2 linked regions of the Sulfuricurvum kujiense DSM 16994 genome follow. The protein of the gene in region 1 interacts with the protein of each later gene in a pairwise test. Links are inferred from orthologs where the notes say so. Each region holds a gene or a part of one and is shown in the gene's direction. Other genes may lie near its edges. The genes, in order: gyrB and gyrA.

What was found.
Region 2: the proteins of gyrB (region 1) and gyrA interact in binary tests that used the Escherichia coli proteins (3 or more experiments, as listed by UniProt). The link is inferred for Sulfuricurvum kujiense DSM 16994 from one-to-one orthologs.

The regions. Positions count from the first base shown.
Region 1 is NC_014762.1:1,218-16,231, forward strand. Bases 1,323-4,334 are described here. They hold gyrB (DNA topoisomerase (ATP-hydrolyzing) subunit B), read left to right. Parts: upstream 1,323-1,676; coding sequence 1,677-3,992; downstream 3,993-4,334. Other genes in these bases: dnaN (DNA polymerase III subunit beta), read left to right, coding at 1,323-1,443; SULKU_RS00020 (EAL domain-containing protein), read left to right, coding at 3,999-4,334. Outside these bases: chromosomal replication initiator protein DnaA, read left to right, coding at 1-181; more of dnaN, read left to right, coding at 376-1,322; more of SULKU_RS00020, read left to right, coding at 4,335-5,402; queF (preQ(1) synthase), read left to right, coding at 5,399-5,788; phosphate ABC transporter ATP-binding protein PstB, read right to left, coding at 5,832-6,617; phosphate ABC transporter permease PstA, read right to left, coding at 6,621-7,463; phosphate ABC transporter permease subunit PstC, read right to left, coding at 7,460-8,311; SULKU_RS00045 (CCA tRNA nucleotidyltransferase), read right to left, coding at 8,435-9,823; SULKU_RS00050 (sensor histidine kinase), read right to left, coding at 9,820-11,232; SULKU_RS00055 (response regulator transcription factor), read right to left, coding at 11,226-11,900; SULKU_RS00060 (phosphate signaling complex PhoU family protein), read right to left, coding at 12,034-12,705; phosphate ABC transporter substrate-binding protein PstS, read left to right, coding at 12,851-13,852; SULKU_RS00070 (hypothetical protein), read left to right, coding at 14,193-15,014. UniProt on the Escherichia coli protein: DNA gyrase negatively supercoils closed circular double-stranded DNA in an ATP-dependent manner to maintain chromosomes in an underwound state.
Region 2 is NC_014762.1:2,095,477-2,110,604, forward strand. The notes cover bases 1-3,126. They hold gyrA (DNA gyrase subunit A), read left to right. Parts: upstream 1-380; coding sequence 381-2,873; downstream 2,874-3,126. Other genes in these bases: SULKU_RS10470 (P-II family nitrogen regulator), read right to left, coding at 1-225; SULKU_RS10480 (LPP20 family lipoprotein), read left to right, coding at 2,923-3,126. Outside these bases: more of SULKU_RS10480, read left to right, coding at 3,127-3,372; SULKU_RS10485 (hypothetical protein), read left to right, coding at 3,321-3,728; SULKU_RS10490 (sigma-54-dependent transcriptional regulator), read left to right, coding at 3,742-4,896; SULKU_RS10495 (aspartate-semialdehyde dehydrogenase), read left to right, coding at 5,016-6,044; SULKU_RS10500 (YqhA family protein), read left to right, coding at 6,046-6,573; hemE (uroporphyrinogen decarboxylase), read left to right, coding at 6,733-7,776; SULKU_RS10510 (radical SAM protein), read left to right, coding at 7,778-8,716; SULKU_RS10525 (hypothetical protein), read right to left, coding at 9,006-10,103; SULKU_RS10530 (HD domain-containing phosphohydrolase), read right to left, coding at 10,136-12,538; SULKU_RS10535 (CHASE2 domain-containing protein), read right to left, coding at 12,541-14,760; SULKU_RS10540 (tetratricopeptide repeat protein), read right to left, coding at 14,762-15,128. UniProt on the Escherichia coli protein: A type II topoisomerase that negatively supercoils closed circular double-stranded (ds) DNA in an ATP-dependent manner to maintain chromosomes in an underwound state.

The DNA.
Region 1 (15,014 bases):
TCTCTCCCGTACCCTTACTCCGAATTCTATGCCTCAATTGGCTCAGTATTTCGGAATGAAAGATCATACGGCCGTCAGCCATACCATGAAAAAAATTCAGGAACTGATGAAAAACGACGAAGATTTCCGCGTTAAAATAGAAGAACTTTCCAATAAAGTTTCTGTTGCCACTCCGGAATAACGTTTTGTGTTTGTAAAGGCTATTTAAAAAAGATATAATTCGTACACAAGTGAATAGATGTGAATGAAAGAAAATAGGTTCATCACATCGCAAAAGCAGGAGAGATGGGTGTTTTGAGGGTGTTTTCACCCATTCACACCCCCTTATTACTAACTACTACAATTAATGCTTATATATAATAAAAGGAGTCTTTTATGAAAATTACCGTTGACAAGTCGGTTTTGGAAAATATCCTTCTGCATCTACAACCTTTTTTAGAAAAAAAAGATACATCGCAAATCACATCCCATATTCTCCTTTCGACAGACGGAAGAACTCTCTATGCCAAAGCGACCGATTATGAAATCGGACTCATCATTCAGACAAATTCCGTTAATGTTGAAGAACCCGGCTCATTAACAGCAAACGGAAAAAAACTTCTCGATATTATCCGCATTTTAAAAGATGAAGAAATTGAGCTGACTCTGGATAAAGATACCCTTCATATTAGACAAAAACGCTCAAACTTCAAACTCCCTACCTATAAAAGCTCAGAATTTCCTGCTTTCCCGACTACAGACGGAAAACCTAATATCGCGATTAATTCTCATCTCTTAATTGAATCATTGAAAAAAATCACCCCTGCTGCCGATACCAATAACCCGAAATTCGAACTTAACGGTGCATTGATCGATATTAAAAATAATCAAATCAATTTTGTTTCTACCGATACACGTCGTCTTGCACTCGTTCATATTGACAGCCAAAACGACCATGAACTTTCAATCATTGTCCCTAAAAAAGCGATTATTGAAATTCAAAAACTTTTTGCCGACAACATTGAAATCTTTTACGACAATACCCATCTCGTTATCAAATCGGAAGATTCTCTTTTTTATACCAAACTGATTAACGGAAAATTTCCCGATTACAGCCGAATCATCCCTAAAGAAGCCCAACGGACGATTGTTCTGCCGAAAAGCGTTATTGTCACCGCTATCAAACAGATTACGACTATTTCCAATGATTTGAAATTAACATTCCAAAGCGATTCAATACTGTTTGAAAGTTTGAGCGATGATAACATCGAAGCAAAAACGACCGTTGAAATAGAAAACGGATTTGAATCTCCGTTTATTTTGGCTATCAACAGCCGCTATATTTTGGATTTTTTATCCCAAGTCAATGCTACAGAATTCACTCTCGAAGCCAATGAATCAAATCAACCGTTTGTTTTAAAAGATCAAAATTTTAAAACCATCGTTATGCCGATCGTTATCTAAATTTAACGCAAAGGAATTCATCCCTTTCAAGGAAACATCGCTATGCGAGCGGTATCCTTGTTTTGGCTACGCTAACGCTGAGTTCCACCCAAAGGGCACTTCGTCTTCAGCAGAGAGCTCGTATACAGTAAACCGCACTCGCTTCTATTTTCACAAACTTTCTATAAAACCTATTTTTTAGTTTAACTACGGTAAAATAAAGCCATTTAACACGCTTAAAAGCTGGAGCAACTATGGAAAATTACGGTGCTAGTAACATTAAAGTCCTAAAAGGTCTTGAAGCCGTTCGAAAACGACCGGGTATGTATATCGGTGATACCGGTCATCGCGGACTTCATCACTTGATCTACGAAGTCGTTGACAACTCAATCGATGAAGCGATGGCGGGACATTGTGATACGATCACGGTAACATTGACCAAAAACGGTACCGCAATAGTAAGCGATAACGGTCGGGGTATTCCGACCGACATGCATCCGACAGAGGGAATTTCTGCGGCAACGGTTGTTTTGACCGTATTGCACGCAGGGGGAAAATTCGACAAAGATACTTATAAAGTCTCGGGCGGTTTGCACGGGGTAGGGGTATCGGTTGTTAATGCCCTCAGTAGTGATCTCAAAATGACAATCCACCGTGAAGGTCAATCGTTTGAGCAAAACTTTAAATGCGGTATTCCTCAAGAGCCTTTGGCCATAACAGGCACAACACGTAAACGTGGAACAACCATTGAGTTTTTCCCGGATCCTTCGATCTTTACCGAAACGATTATTTTTGATTATGACTATTTGGCTAAACGTTTCCGTGAACTCGCTTACCTGAATCCTCGAATCACCATTATTTTCAAAGACGAACGTAACGGCGCGAGCAATACTTACCATTTCGAAGGGGGTATCAGCCAATTCGTTACCGATGTGAACAAAAAAACGGTTGTGGCTTCACCGTTTGCGTTCAGTGAAAAAATCGAAGATATCGAGATGGATATCGCAATTATGTATAACGACAGTTATGACGACAAAACGTTTACGTTCGTTAATAACATCAATACACCTAACGGCGGAACTCACGAAGCGGGTTTCCGTGCGGGTCTTACCCGTGTTATCTCAAACTACAACAAACAAAACGGTAATGCCAAAGAAAAAGATGTCCCTCTGACCGGCGAAGATGTATCCGAAGGGCTTATCTGTGTTGTTTCCGTACGGGTACCGGAGCCTCAGTTTGAAGGACAAACAAAAGGGAAACTCGGAAATACCTATGTTCGACCGTTGGTTCAAAAAGTCACGTATGAAAAACTGACCAAATATTTTGAAGAGAATCCGCTTCAAGCCAAAGCAATCGTCCAAAAAGCGTTAATGGCGGCACGAGGACGTGAAGCGGCGAAAAAAGCGCGTGAATTGACCCGCCGCAAAGATGCAATGACGGTCGGAACATTACCGGGTAAATTGGCTGACTGCCAAAGCAAAGATCCGGCAATCAGCGAATTGTATCTGGTGGAAGGGGACTCAGCGGGCGGTTCGGCGAAACAGGGACGTGATCGTGTCTTCCAAGCGATTTTGCCGCTCAAAGGTAAAATTTTGAACGTTGAAAAAGCGCGATTGGACAAAATTCTAAAATCCGAAGAGATCACCAATATGATCACCGCTTTGGGCTGCGGAATCGGTGAAGAGTTCAATGAAGAGAAACTTCGCTACCATAAAATCATCATCATGACCGATGCCGACGTCGACGGAAGCCATATCCAAACGCTGTTATTGACCTTCTTTTTCCGATATCTTCCGAAAATTGTCGAAAATGGATACCTCTATTTGGCACAACCGCCGTTGTATCGATACAAAAAAGGGAAAAAAGAGATCTATTTTAAAGATGACCGTGTTATGAACGCTTTCTTGATCGAGAACGGTATTGAAGCGTTAGAAGCGGAAAATCTGAATGTCGGTGTAAATGATCTCGTCTCATTTTTCAAAATGGTTGATCACTATCGCAGTACCCTTGATGCATTGGAACGCCGTTATGCTCTTGTGGAACTTATCCGTTATTTCATTGAAAATCCGGATTTGATCTCATTGCCGCTTACAGAGATGTATACCAAAGTTGAAGCTTTCTTGACAGCTCAGGGGAATAATATCCTTAGTAAAAGCGTGAGCGATGAAGATATGCATCTATTTGTACAAACCAAAGAGGGATTGGAAGAGCTTCACATCAATGATGAGCTTTTTGCTTCTCCGCATTTTGCCGAAGCAAACTATATTTTCCAAAAAATTCAGGATTGGAATCTTCCTCTGGAAGGTGATTTGCTCGAATTACTCACCCAAATTACCGATTATGCGAAAAAGGGTTCTTACATCCAGCGTTACAAAGGTCTCGGTGAGATGAATCCTGAACAGCTTTGGGAAACAACGATGACACCGGAGAACCGCGTATTGCTCCGTATCACGATCGAAGATGCGGAAACCGCAGGCGAATCGTTTAATCTCTTTATGGGTGATGATGTTGAACCGAGACGTAATTACATCGAAACACACGCCAAAGATGTTAAGCATCTGGATATCTAATTTTTAATGACCTACACCGAACAAAAAGAGAGAGAGCACCGCTTTGCCTTGGCATTGCGGATGGGATTGCCTATCTTTTTTTTGAGTTCGGTTACCCTTTTTGCCCTTTTCTCCCAAACCTATACTTCTCTCGCTTCTTTAATCGTGTTGTCCATATCGCTGCTCGGGATCATGATCTATTTTATTTTTTACCTCATTTATCAAAGTGCCCATGAGACGATTACCGATCCGACGACTTATGCATTTACCTCAGAATATTTTTTTAAATTAGGCTCAAAAGCGCTCCTCAAAAATACGCAAACCGTCATGATGATCAGCGTTGAGAATTTATGGTCTATCAATGAGCGCTACGGTATTAAAAACGGGGATAAAGCGCTCCAAAATACCGTAAAAAAGCTGGATCGGTTTTTCCGAGACAAAGGGTATGACAAACTTCCGATAGGGCGTTATAAAGGGGGTGACTTTTTAGCCTTTTTGCCGGGAGAAAAAGAGCAGTATAGAGTATTGATCGAGCTGTTTTTGTCCAAATACGAAAATCACATCGATAATGAGATTGAAATAAGAGTCGGGATCGTAATGGTAGATTCGCGCCTCTCGAATAATATGGAACTTTTGACAAGCCGTTTGTATGAACTTCATAACGATCGGTTAACAGCAGAAAAAGAGGAATTTTATTCAATCAACGAACTCGAACATGAAATACTTGAGGCATTGGAACATAAACGCATTTCGATCGGATTTTGGCCGGTATGCTGCGATGATGACATGTTTGACACGTCGGTGAAATTAATTGATTCCGAGGGGAGGCTGATTCATCAAAGCCGTTATATTCCCGTACTCAACCGACTCAATAAGATGCGTTTTCTGGAGAGTGACGTACTTGAAAAAATAGGGGCATTATGCAATGAGAAAAATCAAAATATAGTGTTAACTATCTCTCCCGTTACATTGCGGAATCCCCATTTTTTCGAGCATGCTCTCACTTTATTCGAACGTTATCCGAAAGCGCGGAATAAAATAACATTGTTGTTTGAAGAGAGGGAGTATTGTCATCAGCTAGAACGTTTTTCACAGCAAATAGCCCATTATCGCAAAGCCGGATATAAAATCGCTCTGGATCGTTTGGGCGGCTATCAGACAACCCTTTTATATCTCAAAGAGCTTGAGATAGATATTGTCCGTTTCGATTCTCTTTACAGCCGAAACATAAAAAAAGCGGGGTATCAGAATATTATTCAGGGGCTGAATCTCAGTGCCCATCTGTGCGGTGCGAAAACATGGATGTCGATGATTGAAGACTCAAATAGCGACCAGCTTTGCCAATCGCTTAAAATTAATTATCGGCAGGGAAATTATCTGGGTAAAATTTTAACACTGGACGACATTACTAAAAAGGAAACAAATATATGAAATACGGCGAGCAGATAGTCGAAAATTTCGATGTAGAAAAAGATTTTGAGATTTGGCCTAACCAGCATGAGCGCGATTATGTCATAAAAGTAACGTTACCCGAATTTACCTGTCTTTGTCCGCGCAGCGGATATCCCGATTTTGCAACGATTTATGTCGAATATACTCCGGATAAATGGGTTGCTGAACTCAAAGCTATCAAACTGTACATTAATTCGTTCAGAAACCGCCATATTTCGCACGAAAACAGTGCAAACGAGATTTACAGCGTCTTTGAACAGAAAATCGCTCCTAAGCGCTTAAAAGTGGTTGCAGACTATTATCCGCGCGGAAATGTTCATACGGTCGTGGAAATCGATAGTGAAAAGATGGTAAAAGAGAAGTAATTCGAAAGAAGAAGAATGCATATAAAGGGAAAAACCCTTTATATCAACCGAATTTACCGGTGATATATTCTTGGGTAAGTTTCTCTTTCGGGGTGACAAACAGCTCTTCGGTGTGTCCTAATTCAATCAATTCTCCCAGATACATAAATCCTGTATAGTCGCTGACACGTGCCGCCTGCTGCATATTGTGGGTAACGATGATGATCGAAACGCGTTCTTTCAACTCAATAACAAGTTTTTCGATCCCCTGTGTCGAAATAGGATCAAGTGCCGAGGTCGGTTCGTCGAATAACAAAACTTCCGGCTCAACCGCGATGGCGCGGGCGATACATAAACGCTGCTGTTGTCCTCCTGAGAGGCCGTTTGCATCGTTTTTGAGGCGGTCGCTGACCTCTTTCCATAATGCGGCGTCCTGAAGCGCTTTTTCGACACGTCCTTCAAGCTCCGTTTTGTTTTTAATACCTTGCAAACGCATTCCGTAAGCGACATTGTCAAAAATAGACATCGGAAATGCGGTCGGTTTTTGGAAAATCATCCCGATTTTAGTCCGCAAAAAGATAAGATCTTCTTTCGGATTCAAAATATTGCGCCCTTCAAATTCGATTTCTCCGTTGTAGGTATTGCCGGGATAAAGATCATGCATTCGGTTAAAAGCGCGCAATAGAGTCGTTTTACCACAGCCGGACGGTCCGATAAGTGCTGTAACGGCATTTTTGGCAATCGGCATCGAAACTTTTTTCAGGCTAGGTGATGACGCACCTTTATAGGTAAATTCAAAATTACGCACATGAAGTGCACACTCTTCTTTGATATCGATAATGCTTGCCATGGATTATTTCCTTTTTCCCATTAATAAAATAAGTCGTCCCATAATATTGAGACCTAATATAAACATCGAGAGGATAAAGGCAGCTGCCCATCCGAGTTGCTGCCAGTCATCATAAGGACTGATCGCATAGTTAAACATTGTTACCGTCAGAGAAGGCATCGCTTCATTCAAATCGGTTGTGAAAAAGTTGTCGTTAAACGAGGTAAACAGCAACGGTGCCGTTTCACCGCCGACACGGGCGATACCGAGGAGTACACCGGTCAAAATACCCGCTTTAGCTCCGCGATATACGACATCGATTATCACTTTATACTTTGGTGCTCCGAGGGCAAATGCCGCTTCACGAAGGGTCCCGGGTACAAGTTGAAGCATATCATCGGTCGTGCGCAAAATAACCGGAATCATAATAATGGCCAGAGCGATAGCTCCGGCCCAAGCGCTGAAATGGCCCATAGGCATAACGACGACGGCATAGACAAACGCCCCGATAACGATTGAGGGGGCCGACATCATGATATCGGAGATGTCACGGATAGTGTGGGCCAATTTTGAATTTTTGCCGTATTCGCTCAAATAGGTTCCCGCCATGATACCGAGCGGAACACCGATAAGGGTTGCCAAACCGACAAGGATAAGCTGTCCGATCAGAGCGTGTCTGAGACCGCTTTCAGCATATCCCGGAGGCGAACCTTCATAAATAAAGATATTCCAGTTCAGGGCATTAACCCCTTTCATAACCAAAACTCCGAGAATCCAGAACAAAAAGGCAAGGGCAATAATAGCACTTAGTGTCGAGAAAGTTAACGCTATACGGTTGATAATGATCCGTTTTTGTGTAGATGTCATTGTCCTTTCCTCACTTTACGCAAAAAATAAAATTTTGCGATGGCAATAACGACAAAGCTCATAATGAGCAATGTCAATGCTAATCCGAATAGGCTAGAGAAATAAAGGGAACTGTCGGCTTCGGTAAACTCATTGGCAAGGGTAACCGGAATCGAAGTCGTCGGATCCATAATTGAGCTCGGGGTGTGATGGACATTCCCCATAACGAACGTAACCGCCATTGTCTCACCGATCGCTCGGCCGAGTGCCAGGATAAGAGAACCGATAATACCTGCTTTTGCGTAAGGGATGATGACGTCTTTAATGACATCCCATTGTGTCCCGCCGAGTGCATAAGCGGATTCTTTGAGAATATCGGGTGTCGTATTCATCGCATCGCGGGTAACGGCAGCCATAAACGGAAGAATCATAATGGCCAAAACAATTCCCGCTGCAAGCAGACCAATCCCCATTCCGCCGAAAATATCGCGTAAGATAGGGACGAAGAAAAACAATCCCCACATCCCGTAAATGACCGAGGGGATAGCGGCAAGGAGCTCAACGCTTACGCCGAAGAATCCTTTGATTTTGTCATGGGCGATTTCGCTCAGAAAGATGGCGACGCCGATCGCAACCGGGATAGCCAAAAGCATTGCCAAAAAAGTAGAAGCGACCGAGCCGAATATAGCCGCATAGGCACCGAATTTATCGAGATTCGGCGCCCATTCGTCTTTGGTGATGAAATCAAAGCCGAAGGTCTGCATCGCTTCGGTGGAGTGATTAAAGAGGACCACAAATATCCATGCGACGATGAATAAAATCAGCAGTGCGCTGGTGCGGGTCATGTTTAAGAAGATTTTATCAATCATGCCTTGCCTTACCTTAAAATAATTTGGCAATTTTATTACATGATCATTACAACACTGTTACCAAAACCTCTTTTATTACGACAAAGGAATAAAATCCCTTTGTCTACGCATGAGGCTATGACGTTAAAGCTTGCCTCTTTCGAGGTAGATATTAAGCCATTCCAGTGCTTGATCCCGGGTGAAAAACAGTTGATTAAGTTGGGCGTCGTAGGCATCATTCAGGATCGATTTAAAGGCTTCGGAAGGAGGCATTCCCAACGCGATCAGATCGCGTCCCATCAATAGTGGAACGGGCGGTTCAACTAAAACACCTAATGCTGAAGCTCTCTCATAGAGCCACTCGCCCGCTTCAAAATGTTCAGGGATATTTCCGACGAAGGCTCTTCCGAAAAAATCGGCTTTTGCAACCAAAATCAGATCACGGATACAGACGTATGTACTCAGACGGAGAATGTCGCTGTCGAGGGCATTTGAGCGATACAGTTTTCGCGGCCATCCGTGATAACGGATAAGGGGTAAAATACGGCTGATGAGTGTTTTGTCTTCGGTTACCCGTTCCAGCCAGTCTTGGGCCATTTCAGCTCCGATTTCGGCATGTTTCGGGGCATTGAGAATACCATCGGCGTAAAGAGTCGTATCGGGCTTGCCGATATCGTGCAATAACACGGCTAACATCAATATGATATCATCTCTCCACTCTCCGCAACGCAGAGATGCCATCGAATCCAGCGCCATCAGGGTATGGACCCAAACGGAACCTTCGGGATGGGAATCTTTTTCCTGGGGAGTTTCTTCTAGCCTGTCAAGAGGGGTAAAAAAACCAAGGGCTCCCATATCACGTAATAATGCCATCCCGATTGAGGGGCGGTTACTTTGGAGGAGAAGCTTTTTAAACTCTTCAAAAATACGTTCTTTCGGAAGTTCATTAAGCGCTCCGTTTGCAATCATTTGGCGGCACAGCGCTAACAAGTTTTTATCGCATGTTAGCTCAAAACGGGCGGTAAACTGTACGGCCCGCAGTACTCGCAGAGGGTCGTCTATAAACGTTTCGGGATCAACGCATCTGAGCCGTTTGGCTTTTAAATCTTCAACTCCACCGAACGGGTCGAGAAGGGTTTGGGTAAGCGGGTCGTAACCGATGGCGTTAATCGTAAAATCACGTCGGCGTGCCGCTGCGGAAAAATCGAGATCGCTAAACCATTCCAGCTCAAATCCCTTGTGTCCGAATCCTGATTTGGATTCGGTACGCGGAGGGGAAAAGTCGATGGAGTACCCTTCGTAATTGAGTTTTAGAACGCCGAAGCTTTTTCCGTATAGCCCCAATTTTCCGAAAGGGCGAAGGAGGGCTTCGAGCGTTTCCAGGGAAGTTACTCCGTAAAGCTCGATATCAAGATCGGATGTCGTGTGCCCCGTGAAGAAGTCGCGGACAAATCCGCCGACAAAAATAGGTTTGATCCCGTGATGTGAAAGATGTTCAACCAGTCGTACCAAGGGAGGAAATAAAGGGATCATTTTTTGGAAGGGCCCTTTTTTTCGACGAGATTTGCGAGGGAAAAGCTAAAGGTAGATCCGATTCCGAGTATACTCTCTATCCGAAGTTCGGAATCATGCAGTTTTAAAATATAGCTGACGATGGAGAGTCCAAGCCCCATGGAGTTGTCCCAGCGGTTTTTTTGGACGCGGTAAAATTTTGAAGTAATTTTATCAAGTTCTGATTGAGCGATTCCGATCCCTTTGTCGCTAACGCTCAGGGTATTATCCGTTAGTGTCACCGTTACCTCTTCATCCGAATATTTGAGTGCATTGTCGATGAGATTGGTAATGATTAGTTCAATCATCGTTTTATCGGCAAAAACGGTTTTTGCCGTACCGTGGTAAGTAATGGAGCGTGCCGGATATTTGGCTTGCAGAATAGAGATCGAATCATGACATATGTCGGAAATATTGAATGACGAAGGTTTAATGGAGAGGTCGTTGTTTTCTAGTTTTACGGAAAGTGCCAGACGGTCCAGCATCAAAGTAACGCGTTGGGTATTGGAGAGGATTTTATCCAAAAACTTTTCACGAATTTTGGGATCGATATTCAAATCATCATGGAGTGTTTCGGCATATCCCATAATGGCGGCGATGGGGTTTTTGAATTCATGGCTGATTGCGGAGAGGATATCGTTTTGCTGTTTGTTGATGAGGCGCAGTTTGGCGGTGTGCTTACGCTTTTGTTTGTCACGGTTATGAAGTTTTTTAACCAGATTTTTGAGAAGAATCGAAATTTGCAAAAACTCGCGAAAGTATTCCGGTTTGAGAACCGCCCGGTAGTTTTTGGCAGAAACTTCATCCAAATAACGGGTAATTTGGAGGATATCGTAACGTGCTTTTTTGGAGATGTTGTAAGCGATTAGCAGGGCGATAACGACCAGTATGCCGAAACCTCCGACAAGCTGAATCCATAAGACGTAAAAGTGTTTCATTACCCCTTCGAGACTCATAGCAAGGCGGATGTAAAATGTCCGTTCGGGTGTAACAATTTTATGGGCGACATAGATGAAATCGGTTTTAACTGTTTTTGAATATCGGATAGCCGTTCCGTAAGGCTCCGTCATGGCATGCATTACTTCTACCCGTCCGATATGGTTTTCCATCGTCGTTTTATCGGCATCGCTTTCAGCCATGACATTTCCGTTTTCGTCGATAACGGTAACCCGTAGAAAGGTTTTTCCGGCGGCTTGGGCAACAAAACGGTCAAAATCGTTGGTTGAAGTCAGCAGAGGCTCTAAAAGATTGATATTTTCAATCAGCCGCTCTTCACTGTCATTTATGATCATGGATTTAAGGGTAAAATAGCTGATTAGCGAAGCAACGAACAATGCGGCGACAAAAAGGCCTAAAACATTAAGAAAGAAAAGCTGATGGATCCTTAGCACAGTGTGTAACCGACTCCCCGTACCGTTTTGATATATTCTTTGGACTTATCGGGATCGATTTTTTCTTTGAGGCGGTTAATCGCAACGTTGACGGTGCGGTCTTGATACACTTCGTCACCGCCCCATACGTTTTCGAGAAGATAATCACGCTCAAGAACGACATTTTCATTCACGATAAGAGCATGCAGGAGATCGAATTCGAGTTTGGTGAGTTCTATCGGATTGCTTTCGATAAATACCGTTCTAGCAGCCAGATTGAGCGAGATATCACGGTAGGACAGATTCCCTTCATTCGAAAGCTTTTTAGTACGGCGCAATACCGCTTTAACCCGCAGGATCAACTCTTTCATACTGAAAGGTTTGGCGATGTAATCGTCCCCACCCCGTTCAAATCCCTGTTCGATATCTTCGTCTTTGTTCTTTGCACTCACGAAAATAACCGGCGTCTGCATTCCCCGTTTTCGCAATGACTCGACAAACTCGCTTCCTTCTGCACCCGGAAGATTCCGATCCATAAGGATCAAATCCACATTTTCTTCTTCAAGGGCATTGTTAACGTGTTTGGTATTGAGAAATCCTATGGTTTCAAACCCCTCTTTCGTGAGGTGATATTCCATAAGTTCCAAAATATCCTGTTCGTCTTCGACAATCAGTATCAACGCATTCACGGCTGATTCCTTTTTTTTATTAGTGTAAAACGCCAAAGGAATAAAATCCCTTTGGCTACGCTAGCCGCTAAGGCACTAAAGCTTGCCTCATTCGAGGCAGAAGCGGCTCGCATAAAAAGGTTATGCAAGAAGTCTAATTGTGCAAGTTTAACTCGCCGCCCTTTTGTGCATAGAGCATCAACGAAGCTATATTGACCGTACGATCACCGATTCGCTCTAATTTGCGTAATGTTCCTAACACTCTAACATATTCGACGGCAAGTTCATTCGCGTCGATGATCAGGTTTAGAAGCTCTTTCTCCATTAAAGAAAATAGATCGTCATTTTTGGACTCTTCGACCATCACTTTACGATAGGTATCGTCCGCGTCGCATGAGTCGATGTTATTTAAACATTCTGAAATGTATTGTAACGCATTGATCGTTGTTTTATGCAACTGAACGATCGCATTGGTCAAAACGCTCATGTCGCATCCTCCCATACAGTGGTCATGCAAACGTTTGCTGTATTTTTTGAGTCCGTCGCCGATACGGTCAATTTCATTGGTCATTTTCAAATATGCGACAAGCAATCGTAACTCATCGGCTTCTGGACCGAAAAGGGCGAATGTTTTAATAATTTCGTTATCAATTTTGTTGGCATCCACTTGAATATTTTTAATATAGGTACGTGAGATCTCGTACAGTTCTGCATTGTCGGTTTCAAATGCTTTGAGCGTCTCTTCGCTTGATTGAATAATCTGAGAGAGCATTACGGAGATCATTCCCCGAATTTCATTGAGTTTGTTTTCATAGCGTGGTAGCATTAGCGTGCCTTTGATTAAATGATGGTGCGCGATTATAACAATGATTTATAACCGTGAGATTACAAACATAAATGGACTTTTGTAATCGTTTCGTTACCGGAGGCCTCTACAATACGTCCATCAAAAATTCCAAAAGGATTCCATCATGCTAACAAATGTCATTAAAGGTTTGGTTATCGCTGGCGTAGCGGCAACTTCTATGATCGCAGCAGACAAAATCAACGGTGCAGGTGCTACATTCCCGGCTCCGGTATATTACGATTGGGCGTATAACTATCAAAAAGCGACTAAAACACGTGTTAACTATCAAGCAATCGGATCAGGCGGCGGTATCAAGCAAATCTCTGAGCGTATCGTAGATTTCGGTGCAACAGATGCTCCTTTGACACAAAAAGAACTTGACAAAGCAAAATTGACTCAGTTTCCTGCGGTTATCGGTTCTATCGTTGTAGCACATAACCTTCCGGGTGTAGCGGACGAAAAATTGAAACTTAAAAACTCTGTTGTTGCTGACATTTTCGCCGGTAAAATTACAATGTGGAACGATCCTGCTATCACTGCGGACAATGCGGGTATCAAGCTTCCGGCAGAAAAAATTATCGTTGCTCACCGTTCAGACGGATCAGGAACTACCTATGTTTTTACCGATTTCTTGAGTGATTCGTCACAAAACTGGAAAAGCAAATTCGGTATCGGTAAAGCGATCGGCTGGGCAACCGGTGTCGGCGGAAAAGGGAATGAGGGTGTAACAAACCTTATCAAACAAACTCCGTACTCAATCGGGTATATCGAAAATGCGTATAAAGAGAAAAACAACCTTTCAGCCGCAACTTTGCAAACAGCAAGCGGAAAATGGGTAACTGCTACTAAAGCAAACTTTATGGCAGCGGTTAAACAAGCTTCTTGGAAAAAATCAGAAGGCTTCTACGGATCATTGGTATCTCAAAAAGGCGATACTGCATATCCGATCGTAGCGGCAACGTACATCCTTTTACCGAAAGAGAAAGCGGAAATGAATGACCAAGTTATCAAATTCTTTGACTATGCGTTCAAAAACGGCGACAAAGCGGCTGAAAAATTGGGTTATATCCCATTGCCGGTTGAAACAACCAATCTTGTCCGCGAATATTGGGCAGAAACTAAATAACTTTAACGCAAAGGGAGTTATTCTTCCTTTAGCCGTGTTAGCGCCGGGTTTTACCCAAAGGGCCCTTCTCCTTCGAGGGGAAGCCCAAATCAAAAAATTTCTCTAAAATCGTTTCTGATTTCGATAGCTTTAAGAACATATCGGTGTCTTTAAAGGTGTCTTTTTAGACCCACGTTTCATTCTCCTTCTTCAATACCTTAAGTTTTACTCATCTGTCCTTGCGTATGCGTTCAGATGAGTGTTTTTCATTCATTTTCCTTATCGTAATCATTTTGCAATGTAACATTGGCGTAATCTATTTTTTCTACAATGACACCATTAAAAAACAGGAGTGATTCTTATGAAAAAAGTTGCATTATCTGCCCTTGCTGCGGTAGTGATTAGCGGTGTTGCATCAGCCGATGCATTGACTCTTTACAGTGATCCGAAAACAGGACAGGTTTACACAACTCCTGGTGAAGGGCGTGTTGAAATGGGCGATTTCGTCAGCGCAAAAGAAGTTGACATGCAAATGCGCGATTTGGAATCAAAAGGTTCTGAATACCAAGACAAAATGTCTAAATACGTAAACGTAAAATCTAAAGCTAAAACACTTGAGTTCAGCGGTACTCACTATTTCGGTTTGACATCGGCAAGCCCGTCTACAACAGTTTCAGATGCGGATGGATCACATACTAGTAAATATGCAGGGACATCGACCGGATTTGAATTGCGCCGTAACTATGTGCAAGTAAAAGCCTATTTCAATGATAAAGATTATTTCCGCGTAACAATGGATACGACAAAAGAACTTGCATCTTCAACAAGCTATGCAAATATCTATGCGAAATATGCTTATTTGTATCTTGACAAAGTACTTCCGTATACCGGTGTTGAGATCGGTATTGCGCACCGTCCGTGGATCGATTACGAAGAGCACAATGCATGGCATTACCGTTCTTTCAATAAAGTAGTATTGGAAGAAAAAGGGACTGCTACGGAAACTGGTGTTGACCTTGTTAACTCTGCTGACTTGGGTGTGAATTTCAAAACCCAAACAGATGCTTTCAGCTCTGAAATCGGTATTTTCAACGGTGAAGGTTACCATGCCGACAAAGCGGCTGCTAACCAAGAAAACGATTCAAAACTTTCACTTGAATGGCGTTTGACGGGACACATCCTC
Region 2 (15,128 bases), 2.1 Mb from region 1 along the record:
GTTGACCACTTGATCTACCATCTCGTCATCCACAACCATCTCCATTTTAATTTTAGGAAGAAAGTCAACTACATATTCCGCACCGCGGTACAATTCACTATGTCCCTTTTGGCGGCCATACCCTTTTACTTCGCTTACCGTCATACCGGTAATGCCGATTTCTGCCAATGCGTCTTTTACATCTTCTAATTTAAAAGGTTTGATAACCGCTTCGATTTTTTTCATTAATATTAAACTCCGTAACACTATTTTTTTAATGTTTGTGATAATTGTAACCTTATTTAATTAATTAAGCAAATTAAAGGTGAAAAAACAGATTTTAAGAATTTAAGGCTCGTTCGGATATAATCAGCAACCTTATCTTCACTTTTGGGGACGAAATGAACGATCTGCTTGACAATAGCGAAATAAATGACATAAATATTGAAGACACTCTTAAGAGCAGTTATCTCGACTACTCAATGAGCGTCATTATCGGACGGGCACTTCCGGATGTGCGTGACGGTCTCAAACCGGTTCACCGCCGTATCCTCTATGCAATGGACAAGCTGAGTCTATCTGCCGGCGCAAAATATAAAAAATCGGCACGTATCGTCGGGGATGTTATCGGTCAATACCATCCGCACGGGGATACATCTGTTTATGATGCGCTTGTTCGTATGGCACAACCGTTTGCTATGCGCGCACCGCTCGTCGACGGTCAAGGGAACTTTGGTTCGGTTGACGGCGACAATGCGGCAGCTATGCGTTATACCGAAGCACGTATGACACGATATGCCGGTGAACTTCTCAAAGATTTGGAAAAAGACACCGTCGATATGGTCGACAACTATGACGGCACGACTCAGGAACCTGAAGTCCTTCCTACCCGCGTTCCAAATCTTCTCATTAACGGTTCATCCGGTATCGCCGTCGGTATGGCGACGAACATCCCTCCGCACAACCCGAATGAAGTTCTCAGCGCACTTGTCCATCTTGTCGACAATCCGAATGCCTCACTCCATGACATCATGCAGTTTATCAAAGCGCCGGACTTCCCTACCGGAGGAACTATTTACGGTAAAAAAGGGATTTTGGATGCCTATGAGACCGGCCGCGGCCGTATCCGTGTCCGGGCCAAAACCCATATCGAGAAAAAATCGAATAAAGACGTTATCGTCATCGATGAGCTCCCGTATCAAGTCAATAAAGCCCGTTTGATCGAAACGATTGCCGATTTGGTCAAAGACAAGTTCATCGAAGGAATCAGCGAGATCCGAGATGAATCCGACCGTGAAGGGATCCGTGTCGTTATCGAACTAAAACGTGACGCGATGAGTGAAATCGTCCTTAACAATCTTTACAAATCGACCAATATGGAGACGACGTTCGGGATCATTATGCTCTCTGTTTTCAACCAGGAACCGCGTGTCTTCACCCTTCTTGAAATGTTGGGGCATTTTATCAACCACCGTAAAACCGTTATTATCCGCCGTACTATTTTTGATCTTGAAAAAGCCAAAGCACGCGCCCATATCTTGGAAGGTTTGAAAAAAGCGCTCGATCATATCGAAGCGATTATCAAACTTATCCGTGCCAGTGCCGACGGTGAGACCGCGAAAAACGGCTTGATCGAAGAATTCGGTTTTTCACCGATTCAAGCCCAAGCCATTTTGGATATGCGTCTCCAACGCCTTACCGGATTGGAACGCGATAAAATCGAAAATGAACTCAAAGAGATTTTGACCCATATCGAATACCTAGAGAGTATCCTCCGAAGCGAAGAGGTTCTCAAAGGGATTATAAAAGAAGAATTCGTTGAACTCGTGGAACAATACAATATTCCTCGCGTCACCGATATCGAAGATAACTATGATGACATCAATATCGAAGATTTGATCCCGAACGAACCGATGGTCGTTACCATCAGCCATCGCGGATACATTAAACGCGTTCCGCTTGCCGCATATGAAAAACAAATCCGAGGCGGAAAAGGGAAAGTTGCCGTAACGACCTACGATGACGACTTTATCGAGAAATTCTATACGTGCAATACCCATGATACCTTGATGTTCGTCACCGATCGCGGACAACTCCACTGGCTCAAAGTGTATAAAATCCCGGAAGGGTCACGTACGGCAAAAGGAAAAGCGGTCGTTAATCTCATCAACCTCGAAGCGGATGAGAAAATCCGGTCGATTATTCCGACAACCGATTTCGATGAGAAAAAATCGCTCGTCTTTTTCACCCAAAACGGTATCGTCAAACGTACCGCTTTGAACGAATTCTCAAATATTCGAAGCAACGGTGTCCGTGCAATCGTTCTGGATGAAGATGATGCACTCATCACGGCGCACATCGCGACCGAAGAGACTAAGTATCTCTTTATCGTGACCAAATTCGCGCAATGTATCAAATTTGAAATAGACAAAACCCGCGATCAGGGACGCAGCACCCGCGGTGTACGCGGTATCAAATTTAAAATCGAAGGCGATGTTGTCGTCGATGCCAATATCATCAAATCCGATGAGGAAGAGATCCTCATGGTCAGTGAAAAAGGGATCGGAAAACGGACTACTGCCGAAGAGTACCGCCTAACAAACCGTGCCGGTTCAGGGGTTATCGCGATGAAACTCAATGCCAAAACCGGAACAACAGTCGTCGGATGTGTTATGGTAGATGAGACAATGGATCTTATGGCTCTGACCAAAGCGGGTAAAATGATCCGTGTCGATATGCAGACGATTGCAAAATCCGGACGCAATACCAGCGGCGTTTACATTGTCAAAGGGGATGATGTCGCCAGTATTTCCCGTTGTCCGAAAAAAGAGGAGGATGATGAAGAAAATGAGGGAAATGAAGGTAGTGAACCTACTACATTAGAGTTGGAATAGTATTTGCTTAAATTGGGTAATTATTCCAAATATACCCGAAGGAATCCGAATGCGAATCTCTGCTCTACTTGCACTGTTTCTCACTATTCCCGCACTTCATGCGGGAATTTTCTCCAGCGATACACCTACTGTAAAATGTGTCTATAGCGGCACAGACGGTCATTGTGTTGAACCCATTTTAAAATCCGGACATGAGCTCGTTGTTACCGTTGTGGGACAAGGTGTCGCACCGTCGGTTACCGCTTCACCGGCTCAAGCCTACGCTTTAGCCAAACGAGCCGCAATGGTAGACGGCTATCGTCTCATCGCAGAGCGGGTCAAAGGGGTTGAAGTTGAAGGACAGGATACCATCAAGAACATGATGCTTACACAATCAACAACCCGTACGTCCGTTGAAGCCCTTGTACGCGGCGCCAATATTATCAACACTACATTTAAAGAGGGACTGTGCGAAGTCGAAATGGAAATTTCCCTTTCCTATTCTCGGGTTTTACCTTAATCTTTACCTTAGCGATCAAAGCCGATGACTACTATATAGGGTATCGGCTTACTGCTAAAAATACTCAAGCCATCAATGAAACCCTCTCCGTATCAAAAGCGATGCAACCGTGCGGCTCTCTTGACAATTCGGCCCTATTAGTTTTAAAACATACTCCGGATGAGACATTGGAAACGGTTTTAAAACGGGAAGAAACCACTTTTTTGGAATTTGCCTCATATCAAGAGCTTCACGTCAAAAGCAATGATCGCTTTAGCGCTTCAAATGTACACTCCCTTAATTCCCTGACACTCCCGACAAAATGCTATGCAGTCGAGTTTAATAATGAGTCTGTTACAATAACCGCAACTAAATAAGGGGTGGTCGTTAATGAAAATTGCAATTGTTGAAGATGATATCAATATGCGTAAATCGCTTGAAATTGCGATGAGCGACTATGAAAAATATGAGATTCATACCTTCAAAAATGCTCGTGACGCACTTAAAAAGCTGGATGATACTTTTGAATTGGTCATCAGTGACATCAATATGCCGGGGATGGACGGAATCGAGTTTGTCAAAACGCTCGGAGGCAAATTTGAAGTGATCATTATCACCGGGAATGCTACCCTCACCCGTGCCATTGAATCGATCCAACTCGGCGTCAAAGATTTCCTTCTCAAACCGTTCGAAATCGAGACACTCGTTACCGCTATCGAGAGAACCGCAACGATCGCAAAAAAATCACAAAAGCCCTCTTCCGCGGAACCTGCACAAACCGAAAATTTCCTAGGCACATCTCCGATACTGGATAAACTGCTAAGCCGTATCGCCAAAGCCGCTATCACGGATGCGAGTATGATGCTTTTAGGGGAAAGCGGTGTCGGTAAAGAGGTATTTGCCCGCCATATTCATGAATGCTCGCATCGCTCCTCAAATCCTTTTATAGCCATCAACATGGCGGCCATCCCCGACAATCTGATCGAGAGCGAACTTTTCGGCTTTGAAAAAGGCTCTTTCACCGATGCTACGGAAGCTAAAACGGGACAATTTGAACTGGCTGAGGGGGGGACGCTCTTTTTGGATGAAATAGCCGAAATGCCATTTAGTCTCCAAGCCAAATTGCTACGTGTGCTTCAAGAACGGGAAGTCCGTCGTTTGGGAGCCTCAAAAAATACCAAAATCGATGTTCGTATCATCTGTGCTACCAACGCCGATCTCCATGAAAAAATCAAAGAGGGGAAATTTCGCGAAGATTTGTATTATCGGCTGAATACCATTCCGTTGAATATCCCGCCGCTTCGGGAGCGCCGGGAAGAGATTCTCTCTATTGCCGAAGCGGCATTAGAGCGCTATTGTTCACAATACGGTTTTGAGCCGAAATCGTTTACCGCATCAGCACGCAATGCCCTTGAAAACTACAACTGGCCCGGCAATATCCGTGAACTGATTTCGGTGGTCGAGCGTTCGGCGATTTTAAGCGACGGCGAAATTATCGATACCGATGACCTCTTTTTGGAAGCACGCGGTCTAGGAAGGATTTAACGCTTCTTTCCTAAAAAAAGATACTGCAAAATTTATCAAAGTTTTAAAAGCCCCTATTTGCTATAATCGCGGAAAAATATTTTCGGGTGATCTGATTTCATCCCTAAGGAAAACTTCCTATGAAACTTTACAATGTAGCCGTCGTCGGTGCCAGCGGTGCTGTCGGAGAAGAAATTTTACGTATTTTCGAAGAGATCGATTTTCCTCTTGCCAAACTTGTTCCCCTTGCGAGTGCCCGCAGTGCCGGCAACACCGTCACATTCAATGACCAAGAGTTGGTTATCAAAGAGTTGACCCCTACCGTATTCGCTGAAGAAGGGATCGAGATTGCCCTCTTCAGTGCCGGCGGAAGCGTATCGGCAGAATTTGCCCCGTATGCGGCAGAGGCGGGAGCCGTTGTAATCGACAATACGAGCCATTTTAGGATGTTCGATGACGTCCCTCTTGTTGTTCCGGAAGTCAATCCTGAAGATATCGCTCAGTGGAAAAAGACGGGGATCATCGCCAATCCGAACTGCTCTACTATCCAAATGGTACAAGCGCTTAAACCGCTTGATGACGCATACGATTTGCAACGAATCGATGTCAGTACCTATCAAGCGACTTCCGGAGCGGGAAAAACGGCTATGGAAGAGTTGGTTGAACAGATGCAGGCTTTCTTTTCATTTAAACTTGATGATATGGAACCGAAAAAATTCCCTCACCGTATCGCTTTGAATGCTATCCCGCAAATCGACTCATTTACGGCTAACGGCTACACCAAAGAAGAGCTGAAAATGGTGAATGAAACTCAAAAAATCATGCACAAAGAGATCGAAGTGAGCGCAACCTGTGTCCGAATCCCGACACTTCGCGGTCATGCCGAAACATTGACCCTGACCTTTGACGGTGCAGTTGATGCAGCCGAAGCGCGTGAACTGCTTCGAAAAGCGCCGAATATCATCGTTTTAGATGAACCGAGCGAGAGTATCTACCCGATGCCGTCTTTGTGTATGGATCAAAACGAAACCTTTGTCGGACGTATCCGTAACGATATCTATCGGGATAATGTTCTTCACATGTGGGTTGTCGCCGATAACCTCCGTGTCGGCGCCGCAACCAATGCGGTACGAATCGCTCAGAAATGGGTAGAGATGCAAGGAGCATAAGATGCATTTCATCGAAGGTTTATTTGAAAAAGGGCTATGGAGCTCACGTTTTATTATTGTCTTAGCCGTTGTATTCGGATTGCTCGGCGCTATTTTGCTCTTTACGATCGCTAGTTTTGATGTATTCCACACGATGCAGTATGTTATCAGTGTCTATGCCACCCACGCTCATCCGGCGCATTTTCATGAGGAAGTCGTCGGAGGTATTATAGGTGCGGTTGATCTCTACCTCATCGGTGTCGTAATGATTATCTTCTCATTCGGCCTCTACGAGCTGTTTATCTCCGATATCGATCCGGCAAAAGACGAACACGGTAAAGAGAACCAGCTTCTTGCCGTCCATTCGCTCGACCAGCTCAAAGACAAGATCTCGAAAGTTATCGTTATGGTACTGGTCGTCGGTTTTTTCCAAAAAGTGGGACATACGGTATTTACCGGAGCTTTGGAGCTGTTGTATCTGGCACTCTCGATCACAGCGGTTGCCGTCGGGCTTTACTTCCTAAGCAAAGTAGGTCATCACGACCACTAAAAAATAATTTTTTATCCTTTTGGCATCCGCTAACGCCGCATGCGGAGGCAGAAGTGCCGGAAGTATGCGAGCACTTTGCCAAAAGGATAGAGTTTCTTTTGCTTCTTTTCTTTACGGACAAAGAAAAGAAAGAGAAGACACACTACAAAGGATTCAATAATGAGTAAAATTTTCGTCGATGCCTGTTTCGGAAAAGAAACCCCTTATACCCCCGTTTGGATGATGCGCCAGGCGGGACGCTATCTTCCGGAGTACATGGAAGTACGCAAACGTGCCGGAAATTTTTTGAACCTTTGCCATGCTCCCGACATGGCAGCGGAAGTGACTATCCAACCTCTTGACATCGTAGGCGTTGATGCGGCAATCCTTTTCAGCGATATTTTGGTTGTCCCGAATGAAATGGGGATGAAACTCGATTTTATCAAAGGAGAAGGTCCTGTTTTCGACAAACCGATCGCCTCTGAAGAAGATTTGAATGAACTGATCGGAGGAGAAGAAGCGGCATCGAAACTGACGTATGTTTACGACACGATTAAACTGCTTCGTAAACAGCTCGATGAACGGGGTGATGATAAAGCCCTCATCGGATTTACCGGAGCACCGTGGACGCTGGCTACCTATATGATCGAAGGCCAAGGGACAAAAACCTACAATATCTGCAAAAAGATGATGTATTCCAATCCTGACCTATTGCATAAAATTCTCCATAAAGTGACTGAAGTGGTCAAACTTTACATGGAAAAGCAGATTCAAGCCGGCATTGATGTCGTTCAAATCTTCGACAGCTGGGCTGCGGCAATCGAACCGAGCCGATACAATGAGTTTTCTTGGAGCTATATGGTCGAAATCGCCGACTATCTAAAAGCCAAATACCCTCATATCCCTATCATCATGTTCCCAAAAGGGATCCCGGCATTCTTGGACCAAGTATACGGAAACTTCGATGTATTCGGCGTCGACTGGAGTACTCCGATGGCTTTGGCCAAAGAAAAGCTCGGTGATCGATACGTGTTGCAGGGGAATATGGAGCCGTGCCGGCTCTACTCGAAAGAACAAACGACCGCTTGTGTCGAAGCGATCCAAAACATCATGGGCGGCAAACGTCATATTTTTAATCTCGGTCACGGAATCCTCCCCGATGTTCCGGTCGAAAATGCACAGCATTTCGTCCGAGAGTGCCAACGTGTGAGCAAAAAAGCTTAATATGTCTACCATCTTCGGACCCGTGCATTCACGCCGTTTCGGTGTTTCGCTCGGGGTCGATCTCTCTTCCTCAGGAAAACAGTGCAATTTTGACTGTCTCTACTGCGAATTAGCTCCCATGCCGGCTATGGCGAATCAGCATACCGTTACCCCTGTCGAAACCGTTATCTCCGATTTAAAAGATGCTCTATCGAAGCACACCGCTATCGATGTCATTACAATCACGGCAAACGGCGAACCGACCATGTATCCGTATTTGGGTGAACTGATCGGACAGATTGATGCAATCAAAGGGAGTATCCAGACGCTCATCCTCTCTAACAGCGCCTGTCTGGGGAATGAGAAAGTCTTTAACACCCTTTTAAAACTCGATCAGGTAAAACTCTCGCTCGATGCCGCGACTCCTGCCGTATTCAAAAAAATCGACCGCCCAGCAGAGGGGATCGAGATCGCTTCCATCATTGAGAACATCTCCCGATTCTCACATCTGTATAAAGGGAAACTGTTTATAGAGATATTGTTTGTCAAAGGCCTCAACGATGCCTTAAGTGAGCTAGAAGCCCTCAACACTGCCCTCCTCGGTATCCGATGTGAGCGGATCGATATCGGGACTATTGACCGCCCACCGGCTTATCCCGTTCAGGGGATGAATTTTGAAGAGCTCTATGCACTCTCACGCCGTTTTGATCCGTCATTGCCTATTCATATCGTATCACGCACTCACCTATCTGCGACACAAAGCACATACAGCGATGACGAAATACTAACGACCTTAAACAAGCGCCCTTTGACGATGGAAGATATCGATGCTCTTTTCGACGAAGAGTCAAAAGAACGTTTCAAAAAGATGCTGAGCCAAGGTAAAATCGGGCAAATTGAGCGTTCAAACATACTATTTTTCATCCCTGTCGAAAATATTAATCGAAAACGCTCTAAATAACCGTTTTTTTATTGACAATTGTGCCTTCATAACGTATAATTACGCCCTCATAAACATTCCGGATTAGCTCAGCGGTAGAGTAGGTGACTGTTAATCACTTGGTCGCTGGTTCGAATCCAGCATTCGGAGCCATTTATGAACCTTTCTTCTTTTACTGTTCCGGATTAGCTCAGCGGTAGAGTAGGTGACTGTTAATCACTTGGTCGCTGGTTCGAATCCAGCATTCGGAGCCACTTTTTATTTACCCCTCGCTCACAAATAATTTTAAATACCCGTTCGTTTCGATCTATTATTGTTTATACCCAAAATACAAGTCGATCGTGAAACGCAGAAGATAGTTGGGCCGGTAATCGTATTGTTCATGATAAGACAAAATCGGTTCTATCTGATAAAACAGATACTCTTTGACTAATTGCTGACGCCATACTGCCCCAAGCGAATAATTATATACCCCTTCTTGCGGATGAAGCCCATTCTCATAGGTATCGGATAAATCTTTTGTACGGCCGTTGGCCGCAACGTAATAGCTGTAGCCGACACCGTTTTTCAGCATATTCATATAAGAGAGCTGGGTCAGGTAATCCATCCCTTTGATACGGTTATTGGTAGATCGTTGAAATAAAATCCGGATCAGCTCTTTATCGGAAAGTTTTCGGTCAAAATACAAATCCGTCCATTCATCAAATTCCGTTTCAACCGCATATTTGAAATTTTGATTTGCTTTGAATAACCATCTTCCCATTAGTATCGGATATTCCAAATGGGTTTTAACATAAGGGTTGTCTATTCCGGAAAGTCCGAGCGATGCATTCGAAAATAAACGTCCGTATAAAGGCAAATAGTATTTTATCCCTATCCCCTCATTCATAGCTGCATGACGTGCATTGGAGACAATCCCCCCCTCCTGAACGTCATCGCCGATAAAAATCTGCAGCTTTTCCTGAGTTTTCGGTAGTTTGATACGGGCACTAATTTTATTGTATAAAGCAGAATCTCCCCGTTTATCAAATATGTATCCCCCCTGCACTTTGACAAAACTTTTGTTTTTAATATCCAAATAGTTTTCATCTTTGAAAAAATCATCGAACCAAGCCGCCGCCTGATAGATTTTAAGATATTTTTCCTGCTTATCGATCTGTCCTGCGAATCGACTCTCCGTATCCAAAGAGCTATTCTGATCTTCTTCAAATCCGCCGGAGAACAGTTGATCCAAATTCGTCGAGAAAATGAGAACTTTACGCGACAAGTAGTCATGCACCTCATCGGTATCGTACGAGCTGTCTTTCTCTAAAGACGTTGCAGTGCTTATTCCACTCTGAGTACCTCTCTCATCCGCAAAGAGAGCCATTTGGGATACAAAGCATATCAAGACTAATTTCAGTACCATAGTTTTATATTCACTCCGCATAGATGATGAGATTAAAGATCGCTAAAATCAACGCTAACCTCATCGATGCTTGTCACAGGGAGCGATGATTTTGCATACTCCATATAAAGATTTGAATCGAAAAAGAACTTGACCATCTCACGATCCAAATCTCCGTCTTTTGCCATAAAATAGAGGATTTTCATCGCAACGGAAATCGGATTTGCTTTTTTATAAGGCCGATCGCTTGCCGTAAGCGCCTCAAAAATATCGGCAATCGCCAATATACGGGCTTCAAAGCTGATTTCATCCCCTTTTAATCCTTGCGGATATCCTTTACCGTTGATCTTCTCATGATGATTTCCGGATATTTGCGGTATCTCTTTGTATTTTTTCGGAAAAGGGAGCTTGTTAAGAATGTCAACACTAATTTTTGCATGAAGATTGATAATGTCGCGTTCTTCATTGGTAAGGGTTCCTTTTTGAACACTGAGGTTATACGCTTCCTCTTCCTCCAAAATTGCATAGTTTACACCTTCTATAACCCACGACTCTTTGGCAATGGACTGAATCTTCTGTACCGTCTCGTTGCTGGTAAATTCTTCACCTTTATTACTGTTTTTAATGATTTCAAAATAGCTATCAAGGATTGCAAATTTCTCTTCCATTGTTTTTTCCAACTGATTGCATCTTCCCTTGTCATCGTCTCCGAACAAGGCAATTTTTTCTTTTAAAAATTCAATCTGCAACGCTTGTTTGATAATCGTAATACGTTTTTCAACAAGGGAAATCCGATCAAAAATCATCTCCAGTTTGGTTGCTTTGTCTACAACGTATTCCGGCGTGGCAAGTTTTCCGATATCATGCATCAATGCCGCAAAATTGATCTGCTTTATCTCTTCGGGGGTAAAGGACTTATCGTGATAAACCGTTTTATCCCGATCGATCGCCTCGGCTAACATAACGCTGAGTTTGACCATTCTACGAATATGGCCTGCCGTGTAGGGCGATTTTTTGCTGATCGCGAAAATAATACTTTTCAAAAATGCTTCCAAAAGGTTTTCCAAACCTTGAATCAGCGTTTTATTGGTAATCGCTATCGCTGCTTGCGAGGCGAATGAAAGGGTAATTTCAGCATCTTCACCGTCAAAAACCGCCGTCTCCTGCGTCTGATAATCTCGTTTATTGAGCAGCTGCAATACTCCGATAATTTGTTGTTCATGGTCTTTTAAAGGGATAACCAACATTGATTTTGAACGGTAACCCGTCCCTGCGTCAAATTTTTTGGTCCCCTCAAATGAAAAGCCCTCCGCTTCATAAACATCGGGAATATTGATAATTTGTGCCGTAAGCGCACACATGACGGCGACCATCTTCATATTTAAAGAACCGTTTTCCAGATACATGGGAAGAGGATCCCACGTCATCTCTCCGGCAGTTCCCCCCATTTTGATCCCCAACGAATCGTTCTGAACTACTTTGAACCGTAAATGGTGATCGTCGACCAGATACAATGTTCCTCCGTCAGCATTGGTGAGCGCCTTGGCTTCGGTCACAATCATCTCTAAGAGGGTATCCAATTCCTCTTCACTCGATAATGCAGTGCCGATTTTAAGCAATTTGTGAATCCGCTCATCCTGAGTATGACCGGGAAGTGCCAGTTTTTTTAATTCGCCGGTTGCAAGGTCGATTGCTTCGCCGTCTTGCAGTATCTTCTCTTCCGATATACCGATATTTTCAAGCTCCGACAACGTTTCTACATAGTAAAACGGTTTAATGTGATTAATATAAAGATTCACCTCTTGACGCTCTAATAGCTGTAACTCCTCTTGTAAAACACGAGGGGTCATATGCTTGCTCTCTTCCGCTATTTTGCTAAGACGGTTTGGAAATGAAACATCTAGGATTGCCGATTTTATACTCTTATTTGTATTGATAAGTTCCCATAATGCCTTATTTTTATAGGTATCTCCGGAAAAAAGAACAGCGCTGCCCGATTGTTCAATAATATAGCCGCAACACGCAACGGCATGATTTGAGGGGATGGGAGTAAGGACGATATCGTCCTCCATCATGTAGCGTTGATTATAATTAATCTCAACATATTCTAAAGATGGCTGATGGGTTCCGACAAGATTTATTTTCGTAAAATCGGGCCAAATCGTATCGTTAAAAAAATGTTCTTTGAGCGATGCTATGGTTTCGGGAAGCCCATAAAGAGTTAACGGTTTGTTTCTGTGAACCAATACGTTGTCCAGCAAAAACGCGCTGTCTATAATGTGGTCAAGATGCGAATGGGTGAAAAAGATAGCATTGATTTTTACCACCGCATCCGCACCCAGAGAATGCATGATATTGCCTGCGTCAATCAGTGTATGGTCATTGACCTGAATGCATGTCGTAAACCCCTCATCCGATCGGCTTCCATTGGTTCCGAGGATTTTTATTAAACTCATACTTATCCTTTGGTGGTGTGAACAAAAACGCCGTTAAACGATTCGGGCGGATTTTGGATGTAATGTTCGCACCGATCAATATAGATCTTATAAATCGATCGGTTGGTTTTATTCTCCCAACTCTCTACTTCTTTAAATAGTGCAAGTGCTTCCGCAAATAATCCTGTTTTATACAATTCGATAGCTTCATGATACCGTTTCAATTCTTGATCCAACTCCTCTTTACTCACCGGATAAAGAGTATGTTTCATACGACGATCAAAATCGTGAATCTGCCAAATCTCTACCGGCTCGCTTTTTCCTTTGACGGTTACCAAATCCAAAAAGCGGAAAATGTACTCCCCTTTGAGCGCTTGCTTCGTAAATCCCGAGATATTGAGCCTGGAGTTATAATATTTGCATAACGATTCCAAGCGTGAACCCAAATTGATCGTGTCTCCGATGACCGTATAATCGCTTCTTCCCCGTGTACCCATCTCTCCGACAATCGCAGTACCGGTATTTACCCCGATCCCTATATCCACAATGGGAAGACCTTTTTTATCAGACATCTCCGCTACTTTGGCAAAATCGGGATTTTTTTTCAAAGCACTGTTGAGCTTGTCCAATCCGTGCAACTGTTCCAATGCCGCGCCAACCGCTTTATCCGCATGATTCTCGATCGCCAGCGGCGCATTCCAATACGCCATAATCGCATCTCCGATGAACTTATCGACGGTTCCGCCGCTTTTAATGATTATCTCGGTCATAGGTTCCATATAAGCGTTCATAAAACGGATCAGCCCTTTCGGGTTTCCCAATACTTCGGATATATTGGTAAAATTTCGCATATCGGAGAAGAAAATAGTTATCTCCCTCTCTGTTCCCGCCAATATGTCTTCCGTCGTCGACGAGAGAATATCATTCATAACCGCAGGGCTCACTTTTCGGGCAAACTTGCCTTTGATCATCTCTTTTTGCTTGTTCTCTAAAAAATAATTAATGACCTGTCCGGCAAGGAAAAGTGCAATCATCGCCAACAGAGGAATAAGGGTATTCAGTACGATCCCCTCTCTCATCATCAAATAATAGTGCCCTCCGATTATTCCCGCATTCAATGCAATAAATGCGGCAAACGAGGCCATGGCGCCGGGTAACAGCAAAATTGCGAAAATCAAAAACGGCACCACCAGAATCGTAACGATATCGACGCCGACAGCCCAGATCGGCTGGGCGATAAACGTTTGATTGATAATATTGTCCATCACATTCGCATGGACTTCAACCCCGGGATAGGCACTGTCAAACGGCGTACTTCTCAGATCCAGCAGCCCTGCGGCCGACGTTCCCAGCAGTACTATTTTCCCCTCTATCAAAGAGGGGTCGATCTTTTTGTTATAAACGTCGGCGGCAGAGATATAACGGTAACTTTTTGCGCTTCCCCGGTAGTTCACCATCATCCGAGCGTAAAAATCGGTCGGTATCACACGATCGCCTACCATAATTCTATTCACCCCGCGGTCATCGTATTCCAGAGTTATTTTACGCTCGTTCAGCATAATGCGGATCATTTCAAGGCTCAGCGACGGATAGATAATTCCGCCGTATTCCATCACTAACGGGACACTGCGGACCACACCGTCCTTATCGGGGAGAGTATTAAAATAGCCGCTGGAATAGGCATTATCCTGAATCAGAGGAATATTGAGAACCGCTCGGTAAGGCTTAATCAAAAAAGAGCTTGCAGGTTTGTTTTTTTCGATGATAACCGCGTTCGTTGTCGGAGTATTTTCAGGTGCGACTCCATCATTGCTAAGCGCAAAAACATACCCGACAATCGCAGGGGTCTGTGCGATGGTTTCCCCCAGCATCCTGTCATAATCGGCAACATTGGTATCGGCGATTCCCAATTTTCGAAATACCGCTTTGGGAGAGCTGTTATCGGGTTCGGCAAATACAACATCAATTCCTATGATAGCAGCCCCGTACCCTTTCAGATTTTCCAGAAGATGTGCTACTTTATCACGGCTCCACGGCCATTGCCCGAGTTCTTTGAGACTTTTCTCATCGATATCGACAATAACGATATTTTGATCTCCTTGTATCTCCCCTCTCAATAGAAACATAGCGTCATTTATTTTATGTTCAAACGGCATAAATACAGACGGATATTTGAGGTAACCCACCAAAGCAACCGCAGCAATTCCTAAAGTCATCCAAAGATGAAAAAGGATTTTTTTCATTTTAGAAACTTAATACGGCACTTAGCTGCGCAGTTATTTTGTCATACGTATACGGTGCCTGATTTGAATGATTTTGGATATATCCCACTATGGCATTGACCGACAAATCATTTTGAAGCTGCTTGCTCAACCTCACCTCATAATTCTCCCGAGTATCATGACGGCGATTTTCGAAAAGGATGTCTTTATCCTCATAAGAGGTGGAACTGTACGTATACGCCAATGACGTTCGGATCTGATTTGAAAACGCTTTAAAAATTTCCGCACCATAGCTGTATCCCCGGCTCGATACGTCGCTCCGGTCGCTGAAAAGTTCATTGTTTATCGTATAGGAACCGTTTACAGAGACGACGATCGGGTCTTCCCCG